4 regions of the Sphingobacterium sp. MAE genome follow, and region 3 is predicted to be linked to each of the others. Evidence: riboswitches for the same ligand, from Rfam matches in the RefSeq annotation. Region 3 holds a riboswitch; each other region holds the start of a gene.
What was found. Region 3 has a riboswitch for S-adenosylmethionine ahead of AC06G9_RS09695 (O-acetylhomoserine aminocarboxypropyltransferase/cysteine synthase family protein). Riboswitches for the same ligand answer to the same signal wherever they lie in the genome.

Region 1: linked by a shared signal. The riboswitch ahead of AC06G9_RS19625 (methylenetetrahydrofolate reductase) and the one ahead of AC06G9_RS09695 (O-acetylhomoserine aminocarboxypropyltransferase/cysteine synthase family protein) in region 3 are both predicted to bind S-adenosylmethionine.
Region 2: linked by a shared signal. The riboswitch ahead of AC06G9_RS03825 (5-oxoprolinase) and the one ahead of AC06G9_RS09695 (O-acetylhomoserine aminocarboxypropyltransferase/cysteine synthase family protein) in region 3 are both predicted to bind S-adenosylmethionine.
Region 4: linked by a shared signal. The riboswitch ahead of metE (5-methyltetrahydropteroyltriglutamate--homocysteine S-methyltransferase) and the one ahead of AC06G9_RS09695 (O-acetylhomoserine aminocarboxypropyltransferase/cysteine synthase family protein) in region 3 are both predicted to bind S-adenosylmethionine.

What each region holds. Positions count from the first base shown of each region.
Region 1 covers NZ_CM160044.1:4,583,117-4,586,289, reverse strand. Annotated here, with positions in the region: gene AC06G9_RS19635 (30S ribosomal protein S16) at 1-199, shown strand, start outside; gene rimM (ribosome maturation factor RimM) at 337-864, shown strand; SAM riboswitch class I at 1,030-1,135, shown strand; gene AC06G9_RS19625 (methylenetetrahydrofolate reductase) at 1,197-2,153, shown strand; gene AC06G9_RS19620 (glycosyltransferase family 117 protein) at 2,308-3,173, shown strand, end outside.
Region 2 covers NZ_CM160044.1:888,801-891,973, reverse strand. Annotated here, with positions in the region: gene AC06G9_RS03830 (hypothetical protein) at 11-1,201, opposite strand; SAM-I-IV-variant riboswitch at 1,754-1,847, shown strand; gene AC06G9_RS03825 (5-oxoprolinase) at 1,883-2,146, shown strand; gene AC06G9_RS03820 (S9 family peptidase) at 2,726-3,173, shown strand, end outside.
Region 3 covers NZ_CM160044.1:2,294,277-2,297,449, forward strand. Annotated here, with positions in the region: gene AC06G9_RS09695 (O-acetylhomoserine aminocarboxypropyltransferase/cysteine synthase family protein) at 1-1,271, opposite strand, end outside; SAM riboswitch class I at 1,500-1,614, opposite strand; gene AC06G9_RS09700 (prephenate dehydrogenase) at 2,203-3,045, opposite strand; gene AC06G9_RS09705 (pyridoxal phosphate-dependent aminotransferase) at 3,058-3,173, opposite strand, start outside.
Region 4 covers NZ_CM160044.1:358,620-361,792, reverse strand. Annotated here, with positions in the region: gene AC06G9_RS01515 (response regulator transcription factor) at 1-488, shown strand, start outside; gene AC06G9_RS01510 (phosphatase PAP2 family protein) at 551-1,318, shown strand; SAM riboswitch class I at 1,394-1,498, shown strand; gene metE (5-methyltetrahydropteroyltriglutamate--homocysteine S-methyltransferase) at 1,654-3,173, shown strand, end outside.

The DNA.
Region 1 (3,173 bases), 2.3 Mb from region 3:
AGCTAATGATGCAAGAATCGCTGGTAAGAAAGACGGTTTAGCTAATACAAAAGCTGAAACTAAGAAAATTGCATTAGCTGCTGAAGCTAAGAAAAAAGAAGAAAAAGCTGCTGCTATTGCTGCTAAAAATGCTCCAGTTGCAGAGGAAACTCCTGCAGAAGAAACTGAAGCTCCTGCTGCAGAAGAAACTGAAGGATAATTTTTCTTTCATACAGTATCAAGAAAGCCGGTTCGACATGATCCGGCTTTTTTTTTAAAAAGAAAATAACTCCTATTTCCAAAGTAGTACTGCAATTTTGTATTTATATTTTTAAATTTGCCCTTTCAAATTAGAACATGACCATAGAAGAAAGTTTTTACATCGGTTATATTAGTAAAACACGAGGATTAAAAGGAGAGCTGCAGCTTTTTTTCGAATTTGAAGATTATCAAGATCTAGATTTTGATGTCTTATTTGTTGAAGTCAATAAAAAATTAGTTCCTTATTTTGTTGCTAATATTAAATACCAAACCAATAGTACCGCTTATTTGAATTTGGAAGATGTAGATCATATCGATAAAGCACAGCCCTTAGTCCGTAAGAAGGTATATCTGCCTAATGATAAAATGCCTGAACGTGATCCTGATGATTTCAGATATACGGATTTAATTGGGTATCTAGTGATTGATGAGGTACATGGAGAACTTGGAGAAATTACACATGTGCAAGAAATGCCACAACAATTTATAGCCACCGTTGATTTCAATGGCAAGGAGCTTATGTTCCCATTAAATGATGATTTAATGCTCGGTATTGATTCAGAAGATCAAGTATTGGAGGTTGATTTGCCCGAAGGCTTAGTTGAGTTGTATAAAGAAATTTAACATCTTCACTATCGAACATGAAGAAATATAAGCCACTACACATCTTTGTGTAGTGGCTTATTTATTTTATCTGATCTTGTTTTTATAGCGCTATAAGCGTATAATTTTTTGAGCAAGTTTCTAATATTATTTTGATTATAAATTTCTATTACCGATATTAGCCGATGCTTATAGAGAAAGGCAGAGGGACTAGACCCAATGAAGCCTTAGCAACCTGTTATTTTATAAGGTGCTACATTCTACCCCAACTCAGAGATGGGAAAGATAAGTTGAAACAAGTTTACTTGTGCATTTCGATGTAAGCCAACCAAAATCATATTTAAAAAAAATTAATGAAAATCGTTGATCATATCAGTAATGCCAAAGGAAAAACTTTGTTTTCTTTTGAATTGTTGCCTCCAGCCAAGGGGCAAGGTATCCAGAGTATTTTTAAAACAATGGATGCACTAATGGAATTCAAGCCTCCCTTTATCGATGTGACTTATCATAGAGAAGACTATATGTATAAGAAACACGAAAGCGGTTTATTAGAGCGTGTGGCTTATCGTAAACGTCCAGGAACAGTTGCTATCTGTGCCGCTATTATGAATAAGTATAAAGTGGATGCTGTTCCTCATCTTATATGTGGAGGATTTACGAAAGAAGAAACGGAGAATGCATTAATTGATCTAAATTTCTTAGGTATTGATAATGTGCTGGTACTAAGGGGAGATGCACGAAAAGGTGATTCTGATTTTATTCCAACAGATGGTGGACATGCATTTGCAACGGATTTATTGCAACAGGTGGTTGATATGAATCAGGGACAATATCTCCATGAAGATATTGCTATATCTGAAAAAACAAACTTTTGTATTGGTGTAGCGGGTTATCCAGAGAAACATTTTGAAGCGCCAAACTTCAATACAGATTTCAAATGGTTAAAAAAGAAAGTAGAAATGGGAGCAGAATTTATCGTGACCCAAATGTTTTTTAATGTAGAAAAATACAAGGAGTTTGTTACAAAATGTAGAGAAAATGGTATTCATGTTCCTATAATACCCGGATTGAAACCGTTGACAACTAAAAAGCAATTGATTACCCTACCTAAGATTTTCCATTTGGATATTCCCGAAGAATTGAGTGAAGCGGTCTCCGCATGTAAAAGTAATGCTGATGTAAGACAAGTGGGAGAAGAATGGCTAGTACAGCAGTGTAAAGAATTAATCGATTTCGGGGCTCCCGTTTTACATTTTTACACCATGAGTAATCCCGGACCGACAAAAAGTATTGTAGAAAAGTTATTCTAAATCAACCTATTTAACGATCAGCCTGCCACGTAAATGTAGCGGGCTTTTTTTATAGGCTGTATTTTTTTGTTAAAAAAAGTTAATCTAGTTCAATTGAAATCTTCTTTCATTATATTTAATTGATTATATATCATCAATTAAACCTGGATCATTCATGAGCTATCAGAAAGTGAACAATATGTTAGGCTGGCTATGTGCCATCATAGCAATAGTAGTTTTTATTATTACGGCTGAGCGGACAACAAGCTGGTGGGACACCGGTGAGTTTATTGCTTCAGCTTATAAACTCCAGATTGTTCATCAGCCAGGAGCACCATTGTTTCTGATGGTACAGAATATCTTTTCAAATTTTGCATTAGGCAATGTGGCTCAGATTGCCTTTTGGATGAATATCGGATCTGCTGTATGCAGTGGTTTGACAGTATTATTTTTATTTTGGACCATTACAGCGTTAGGAAAAAAGATCAGTCATTCTGATGATAAACCAATTCATAAAAATCAAGTTATTAAAATTATGGGAGCAGGTCTTGTCGGTGCCTTAGCCTATAGTTTCTCCGATACATTTTGGTATTCAGCAGTAGAATCAGAGGTCTACGCGATGTCCTCATTGTGTACTGCAGTAGTATTTTGGGCGATATTAAAGTGGGAAGCTCGCGCAAATAAACCACAAGCAGATCGATGGCTTATCGTTATCGCTTATATCATCGGACTATCAATTGGGGTTCATTTATTGAACTTATTGGTGATTCCAGCTATAGCTCTTATCATCTATTTCAAGAAAACAGACCGGACAACTTTATGGGGAATCAGTAAAGCAATGATAATTGGACTCGGAGTACTGGCATTAATTCTTTGGGGCGTGATTCAGTATCTCATTAAGTATGCCGCCAAATTTGATTTATTTTTTGTCAACACCCTCGGGCTGGCATTTGGGTCAGGGATATTGGTTTTTGTAGCGTTGATTCTATCAACATTAATTTATGGTATCTATTACTCCATAAGAAAGGGGAAAGTTGTGTT
Region 2 (3,173 bases), 1.4 Mb from region 3:
ACATAACTACTTACCTTATCTTGGAAGACTTCCATAAATTATCGGACGACTCAAATGCCACATACTCCACAAGAGCGTCAAACCCTGTGGTTAATCTATCTACCCCTCTTGTATAAAATGTATATGATCCATTCGATTCTTTTACAAAACCAAAATCTCTATTTCCTGAAACTGGATGTTGTCCATATTTTGGATCATAGATAGTTGTAAAAGTCCATTTATTATTCGAAAAATCCGATACGATTACAGATGCATTATCCGGTCCCAAAATATCTATCGCAATTACTGCACTCAATGGATTATTCGAAAGCCAAAGGTTTTTATCATTTATTCCATACCAGTTATATGGGTCAAAAGAAGCGTATGTATTGTTTACAAAATTATTAATATCTTTACGAATAACACTCAAAAATTGTTCCGGTGTCTGTCTTATTCCATTTATTACGGGCAATTGTTTAATGTTTATAGGATAATAATCCATATTCACAACAGTACTGGATGCATCATCAATCTTTTGTACACGTGCTACTATATCATAATTTAAATTTGGAACAATGTGTGGATTTGTTCTAACTTGATTTAATTTATCAATTTGTGCTTGTTTTACTTGATGTCGAGCAGTAGCTAACCACTTTTCTATAATTTCACATGGAACATCTGGCAATAATCCGAAAGGTCTATTAAGCAACTGTAGTTTAATTCTTGTATCCGTTACCCCTCCTACTTCTCCAGGAAATCCAGGGCTTCCCGGAAATCCTGGATTTCCAGGAAGCCCTGGATAGGAAGGATTTGTACCTGGAGGATAAATTTCAACTACATCTAGCATATTTTGAAAACAGAAATTTACTAAATCATTTACAGTAACAATTTTATCTATGTCAGAATCTTCAAATACAATTGAAAATTCATTTTCACAAAAAATAAACACGTCTTGTAAATCCAGATCTATAAGACCTAAATCATCATTAAATTTGGATTCTAACAGTACCTCTTCATGATTGATTCCAAATTGCTCACTAATATATCTTCTTATTTTATTAGCTACAGAAAAAAAATCTGAACCAGAACCATTTGCTTTTAGACTCTTATTTTGAATTTGCGCTATGTCCAAGTTAGTACTTTCTATAACATTATCTTTTTCACAAGATGTGACAAACACAGCAAATAGTATTAAAAAATATATTCTAAATTTTCTTTCCATATAGTATTAAGTAGGTTATTTATAATTATAAGTTATTCGTGATTATGAAAATACAAGGTGAGCAATCGTTTAAAATTTAACTTTTTATAATACAAATCTATTTATCTCTATAATTGTCTTATAAAGCATTATGATGGTTAAGTAAACAACTCAGCATCAATCAAATAAATAAAAATATCAAGATTCATTAAAGAAATAATCATAAAAAATTACCATTAAAAATTATTAACTGGTGCAATTATAGAAAATATTTTCCAAAAAAATAACAAAAATTATATTATAGCGAATTATAATTAAGTAAAAAAATAATGTAATTCATTGAATAAATTAAGGTTATAACATTCTAAGTCAAGAAGAAAGGAATGAATTGATATAACTAAAATTACATTAGAAATTCTCACTTTTTACCTATGAAAAATCCCGGTAGAAAGACATAGCATTAGCCACATTCTCAATTTGATTGTAAACAAAAAACATAGACCTATGCTAGAAAAGAATATCAGCTAATTATTTTAAAATAAATTTTGATTCAAAATAAAATCTACTAACTTTGTAGAGTATTCAGAATTGCACGATGCAATACCAACCGAGTTAAGTAACCGCGGTGGTAAATTAATATGGGTTTCGACCAAAAATATCTGGATACAGTTTATGGTTTAATCCTTTAAATTTTTAAATTGTATGTCAACACCAAATCTTTATCAACACTTACTGGAAAAATTCAGTTATTACACCATCAATGAACTGATACAACTCAACAATGATACGGTATCGGAAAAAGGCTGGGGTTCCTCCAAATCTACATTTCGCACGGCTCTCATCAGTACTTTTTCTAAAAGAGGTTTAGACCTTTCCAACATTATTTCAAGAGAAGATGGTTTTACCTCCGTCAAGTATGTAGCAGTTCGATTAGAAAAAAACACGCTTGTTCCAATTGTTCAGTAGGATAGTCAGAACGACATGATCTTTGCAATTTATCTACTAGTCTAATGAATCAGATCCACAGCTTGTTATACTCTAAATCGGTATTAAAAAGATTAGGATATCAAGCTTACAAAAAGTAGTTCAGTTATTTTACTAATAAGCTTCAGTTGTTTATTATTTTCGAACAATTGAAGCTTTTACAAAAAGCTATTCCTTAAAAGTATATTTATCGTTTATCATATCTACTTTAAACAATAGTTCTCTCCTGATTTATTTCCAATTGCGAGCACAATATTAATACTATACACAAAAGATGCATCGATAGTTTGTGCCAAGCATATCTGCATTTTTTATTTGATACTCTGCTTTAATTTCCCAAAAATACGGATATGATCACCTGATCATTACATAATATGTATCTACCTAAAATTTTCAAAGCTTTATAAAATGACTTCGTCAAAAGCCTTCCTAAATAGAAAATAGGAATTACATAAGATAAAGTAGATTTTGTATCTTGCATGCTCATAATTGTATTTTTTATGAATCGAGTGAAAAGAGCTCAATCCATGATCACACTCCTTATTAAAATAAATTATTTTGATGAAAAAAAAATCTTTAATAACGCTTTCTGTATTACTATGTGCTTCGGCAACTATAGCTCAAGAAAAGAAAGAAACGAAACTGACTGTTAATATGGAAACACCAACAAAAACTCCATTAGACCCGCAAACATTATGGAAGTTAGGACGTGTTTCTGCCGAAGGAATTTCACCTGATGGAAAAACACTGGTATATGGTGTCTCAAATTATGCTGTGGAGACCAACAGCTCAGAGAAAAACTTATACACCTTATCATTGGAAACAGGCAACGCTACTCCCCTAACTAGTGAAAAGGGCGGTGAGTCTGTGGTGCAGATAACAGAAAATGGTGATATCATTTATTTGTTCAAAGGACAGCTTTGGAAAAAGAACAGATATAAGGGTGAAGCTGTACAATTGACAAATAGCGATACTGAATTAGAAAATGTCAAGTTATCTCCAAATGGTC
Region 3 (3,173 bases):
TTAATATCATCGACATGCTCAATTCCTACCGATAACCGTAATAACCCAACAAATACTCCTGCTGCTTTTTGTGCCTCTGCACTGAGTTGCTGGTGTGTTGTAGCGGCTGGGTGGATGATCAATGATTTTGTATCACCTACATTTGCTAGATGGCTAATTAACTCTAGGCTATCTATAAAAGCATCGGCTTTAGTGACATCGCCTTTTATCTGAAAAGAAAGAACCGCTCCATATCCATTTTTTAGGTATTTCTGTGCATTTGAATAACTTGGTGAGCTTTTCAAGCCCGGATAGTTCACTTGCTCAACTTGCGGATGCGCTTCTAACCATCTAGCGATTTCTAGGGTGTTGTCTACATGACGCTGAACACGTAGCGAAAGCGTTTCTAGACCTTGTATAAGCTGGAATGAGTTGAAAGGTGATATAGCCGGTCCGAAATCACGAAGGCCTTCCACACGTGCACGGATTGCAAATTGGATGTTGCCAAATGGACCATCTGGGCCAAATACATCTGCGAAGACCAATCCATGATATCCTTCAGAAGGTTCAGAAAATTGTTTAAATTTACCATTGCCCCAGTTATATGTACCACCATCAACGATGACACCGCCAATACTTGTTCCATGTCCGCCGATCCATTTTGTCGCAGATTCGACAACAACAGAAGCACCATGCTCTAGCGGTTTGAATAGATAGCCCCCAGCTCCAAAAGTGTTATCTACGATTAAAGGTAAATCGTGTTTTTTAGCAACTGCAGCTATTTTATCAAAATCAGGAATATCATAACTTGGATTTCCAATTGTTTCTAAGTATAATGCTTTCGTATTTTCATTGATCAATGACTCAAACTCCTCAGCTGTTGTCTCTTTCGTGAAGCGGACCTCAATTCCAATTCTTTTAAATGCAACTTTGAATTGATTGTATGTACCACCATAAATATGGCTACTCGACACAAAATTATCACCAGCCTCTAAAATATTATTTAATGCGATGAACTGCGCAGCTTGACCAGAGGCAACCGCCACTGCAGCAACACCACCTTCTAATGCAGCAATGCGTTTTTCAAAAACATCTGTTGTCGGATTCATCAGACGGGTATAGATGTTTCCAAACTGTTTTAATGCAAATAAGTTAGCGCCATGTTCCGCATTTTCAAATACGTATGAGCTGGTTTGATATATAGGTACTGCACGTGCGCCAGTAGTTGGGTCTGCAACTTGTCCTGCATGAACTTGTAGAGTTTCGAATTTTAAATTTTTATTTGTAGACATGGTTTTTTATAATTAATTAGTTGAATATTTTCGTGAATATTATAGAGTGAGGATCTGCACATGTAGATGCACTTGCTATCCATTAAGTAAAAAATGGATAGATCTAACAATAAAACATAAACATGTGCTCAAACATTCGCATTGAACTTGATGCAAGAGTTGTAAATGTTACGTTGGTAATTGAACTTACCCTGTTGTTTTTTTGTAATGTAAATATCATTGTCGTTTCATTTATATCCTCCATAACAATATTGATATGGACAGGAATTGGCACCTTTTCAAACGTATTTTGAAGGTTGCCAGTGGGTCATTGAGCCAGTCTCTCGCCACTTCTTTATAAATCAAGACCTGATTGAAAGGTTTTGATTAGGTGTATTTCGATTCGATCTACGTTGCAAATATATGTCTTGGAATTTAGAAACCAAAATATTTTGAATTATTTATTTAATACATGAGTAAAAAATGTAGTTTCTTTTTCTTGAGAAAAAGGTGTAATTATTAAATATGAAGAGTGTTAAGTAATTTAGGTTAATTATGGAATCAAAAGAAAACAAAGGATAAGGGAGATGTGCGTCTTCGCATTCTTAAAAGGTGAAAAAAACGCTTTGCACAAATCGGTTACAATTCGACATCTATTCGTAAAGTAGCCGCCAATCCGCTATAATTCCCATTATTATCTATCTGTCCTATAAGGACAAGAGTGATATCGGATATGCTGTTCATCAAGAAGAGCATTTACACATTGATCCTAGTAGAAATAAAGGTTGAATCAAAAGAACAAGTTGATGATTCTCTTAGTTTAGAGAAATGGTTGATTGTATGTGATCGCACAATGGCCGATGATGATGGCTGCGAACAAAAAAATGCTAGAAGTATTGGCTTCTAGCATTTTTTAACTTAAGTGAACGACCCTAAACTAATAACAGGAGCTTTATTTTATAATGCGCTTTATTTTATTAGATTTTTTAATCAACTTATGTAATTGTGTATAGTTTTCCTCTTGAATAGCATCTTTCAGAGCTTGCAACTGTTTAATATTTTCTTCCAATACTTCTAATACGTTTACTCTATTTTGTTTAAAAATAGGTGTCCACATATCGGGAGAGCTTTTAGCCAAACGTACTGTGGATTCAAATCCAGAACCCGCTAATTCAAATATCCTGCCCTGTGATTTTTCTTTTTCTAATACCGTTAAGGCTAGCGCAAAAGAAGTCAGGTGGGAGATATGTGAAACATAAGCGGTATGGGTATCATGTTCTTCCGCAGTCATAAATGACGTGCGCATTTCCAGTTGTTCAGTAATGGAATCTGCGAGTTCAAAAGCGTCTTCATCAGATTTAAAAGCCTCCACGTAGACCATCATTTTATCTTTGAACAAGTTTGGTAAAGCTGCTTCTGGGCCAGAATATTCAGTCCCTGCCATAGGGTGAGCCGCCACATACCGACCACGATTTGGATGTTCTGAGATCAATTGTAAAATATTAAGCTTAGTAGATCCCATGTCAATAATGACTTGGTCTGTTACTAGATCTAATAATTTTGGTGCCAACGAGATAATCGCATCCACAGGAGCCGTGAGAATAATGACCTTGCATTTTTCTAGTGCCTCTTCCAACGTTGCTTTCTGATCGATAAAGCCAATTTGCAATGCTTTTGTTAAGTTAGCATCACTTTTGTCGACACCAAATACCTGATCACAAAAATGCTTTTCTTTTAGTTTCATGGCGACTGAGCCACCAATTAAACCGACGCCAATAATGGCTATATTTATCATGTTATTTTAATCTTAATTCGTTTCTTTAACTTCTTTAATTCGCTCAATAGCCTCTTGCAACACTTCAACTGAAGCACATAAACTAATTCTGATATAGGAGTTTCCAGCAGTTCCAAATATACCTCCTG
Region 4 (3,173 bases), 1.9 Mb from region 3:
TCAGGAAAATAAATACGACAACCCCGATCATATTTGCTACCGCAAAAGGCATGATGGAAGATAAGACAGAAGCTTTTGAACTTGGCGGCGATGATTACATCACAAAACCATTTCGAGTAGAAGAATTACTCCTTCGCATAAATGCGTTGCTCAAACGTGTTATAAGAGAAAAAGATGATCAGGTTGTGAGCGATAAATTTGAAATTGGAGAATACTTCTTTGATTATACCAGTCAGCAAATAGCCCACAAAGGTGTGCAGCAGAAGCTATCGACAAAAGAAGCCGAATTATTAAGGTTACTTTGTTTAAAAAAGAATGATGTACTGACAAGAGAAGAAGCACTTTTAAAAATCTGGCATGATGACAATTATTTCACAGGGAGAAGTATGGACGTTTTCTTAAGTAAACTGAGAAAATATCTACGAGATGATCCAAAAGTTGAGATTGTTAACGTACATGGAAAAGGCTATAAATTATTGGTCAGCTAATATACATTTACTCCGAATAATAAAGAGATGTTAAAACATCTCTTTTTGTTTATCTTGCTACAATGAAAATATCAATAACAATTTTTTTTATCCTTTCTATCTTTTGCTACTCTCCATCTCTTTATGCGCAAAGAGATACTTTACAAAAAAATAATGAAGATTTTGACACCAGTAGGAGTCAAATAAATTATAAACAATTAATAGTACCCGCTGCTTTAATGACTTATGGCATAATCTCCTTAAACAGCCCATACCTCAAAAATAAAGATCAACAGATAAATAATTCCATAAACAATGATCCATCAAAAACATTCAAATTTGATAATGTCAGTGTTTTTATTCCTTCAGCAGCTGTTTACGGTCTCAATTTCCTAGGTGTCCCAAGTAAACATAACTTCAAAGAACGTCTAGCCATTAGTGCGATCGCTCATGCCATCACCTTATCTACGGTATACACGATCAAACAGACCACTCCTACTTGGAGACCAGATCGTGCTGATCATGAATCATTCCCATCCGGACATACTGCTGTCGCATTTACGGGAGCCGAGATGTTATGGCAAGAGTATAAAGATCAATCCATTTGGTACGGTATCGCAGGATACACAATAGCTGCGGGTACAGGGTACCTCAGAATGTACAATCAGAAACATTGGTTTTCGGATGTCGCTATGGGAGCAGGTATTGGTATCATGGGAACAAAAATAGCATACTGGCTATTACCCCTATTTGATAAACATTTGCAATCAAGAAAGACAAGTTACTTAACCATGGCAACTCCATTTTACAATGGGAAACAACTTGGTGTATCTGCTAATTTTCAATTTTAAGCCTTGATTTATTGTCATTTTGATATAAAAGTTACAAAATATTTGTTTTTATAAAACTAATTCCGATATTTACAGCGCTTATAGAGAAAGGCAGAGGGAATAGACCCAATGAAGCCTTAGCAACCTGTCGATTGACAAGGTGCTACATTCTACCCCATCAAAAAGTGGGAATGATAAGCTAGACACAAATATATCTTGTGCCCTCCTCTCTAAAAGCAATCAAAAAATTTAGTAAATAGATTCAAGAATTTTTGATCGTTTTTTATTTCAAATAAAAAAAATCCATCTAATTTCTTGCTTCGTTAAGGTTGAACAAATAAAATAATTTTATATTTATGTTACTAACGAACAACTTAGGTTACCCACGTGTAGGTGCCTTCCGCGAGTTGAAAAAGGCCAATGAAGCATATTGGGCTAAAAAAATCAGCGCGCAAGAATTATTGCAGGCTGGACTGAAAATCCGTGAAGGCAACTGGCAAACTCAAAAAGATGCTGGCATCGATTTGATCCCTTCAAATGATTTTTCATTTTATGACCAAGTATTAGACTTGACTCTAACTGTAGGTGCTATTCCAGCACAATACCAATCACTCTTAAACAACGAAGATAAAGGATACAATTTGGACCTTTACTTTGCAATGGCGCGTGGTTTTCAACAAGATGGCGTTGATGTAACGGCAATGGAAATGACAAAATGGTTTGATACTAACTACCATTACATTGTTCCAGAATTCGTAAAAAATCAAGAATTCAAATTGACTTCAGAGAAATTCTTAAACGAATACAATGAAGCAAAATCTTTAGGTATCGAAACTAAGCCTGTATTAATCGGCCCAATCTCATACTTATTATTAGGTAAAGAAAAAGAATCTGGTTTCAATCGTATCGATCTAATCGATAAGTTGGTTCCCGTATATGAAGAAATCTTAGGCAAATTGGCTGCTGCTGGTGCAAAATATGTACAAATTGACGAGCCATTTTTAGCTTTAGATATCGATGATGCAACACGTGCTTTATACACTAGTGTATTTACTAAATTAGCTGCTGCTGCTCAAGACATCAAAATTATTGTAACGACTTATTTCGAGGCATTACGTGACAACGAAGAAACCGCTCTAAACTTACCAGTTTATGCTGTTCATGTTGATCTAGTAAGAGGTGAAAATCAACTCGACACTATATTAGCTAAAGTTCCTGCTTCATTAACACTTTCATTAGGTGTTGTTGAAGGACGTAACATTTGGAAAAATGATTACGAAAAATCTTTAGCACAAATCAAAAAAGCGGTTGATGCTCTAGGCAAAGACCGTGTATTAGTAGGACCTTCAAGTTCCTTATTACATGTACCTTTTGATTTAGACAATGAGGATAACGAAGAATCATTGCCTAAAGAAGTTAAAAATTGGTTAGCATTTGCTAAGCAAAAATTAGCAGAGGTAAAAGATCTAGCGATCTTAGCTGAAGGTGAAGTAGATGCAAAAACTGCGGAGCGTTTCGAAGCTAATAAAGCTGCTGCAGAAGACCGTCGTACATCTTCTTTAATTCACAAACCGGAAGTCAAAGAGCGTACTGCAAACATCACTGACGACGACGCAAAACGCACATCTTCATTCGCTGCTCGTAAAGAAGCACAGCAAGCTAAATTTAACCTTCCAGCATTCCCAACTACGACAATTGGTTCATTTCCACAAACAAAAGATGTCCGTAAATGGAGAGCTGATTTGAAAAAAGGTGCAATTACTCAAGAACAATATGACAAAGAAATCGCAGCGGAGACAGAAAGAACAATCCGTCTTCAAGAGCAATTAGATATCGATGTATTAGTTCATGGTGAATTCGAACGTAATGACATGGT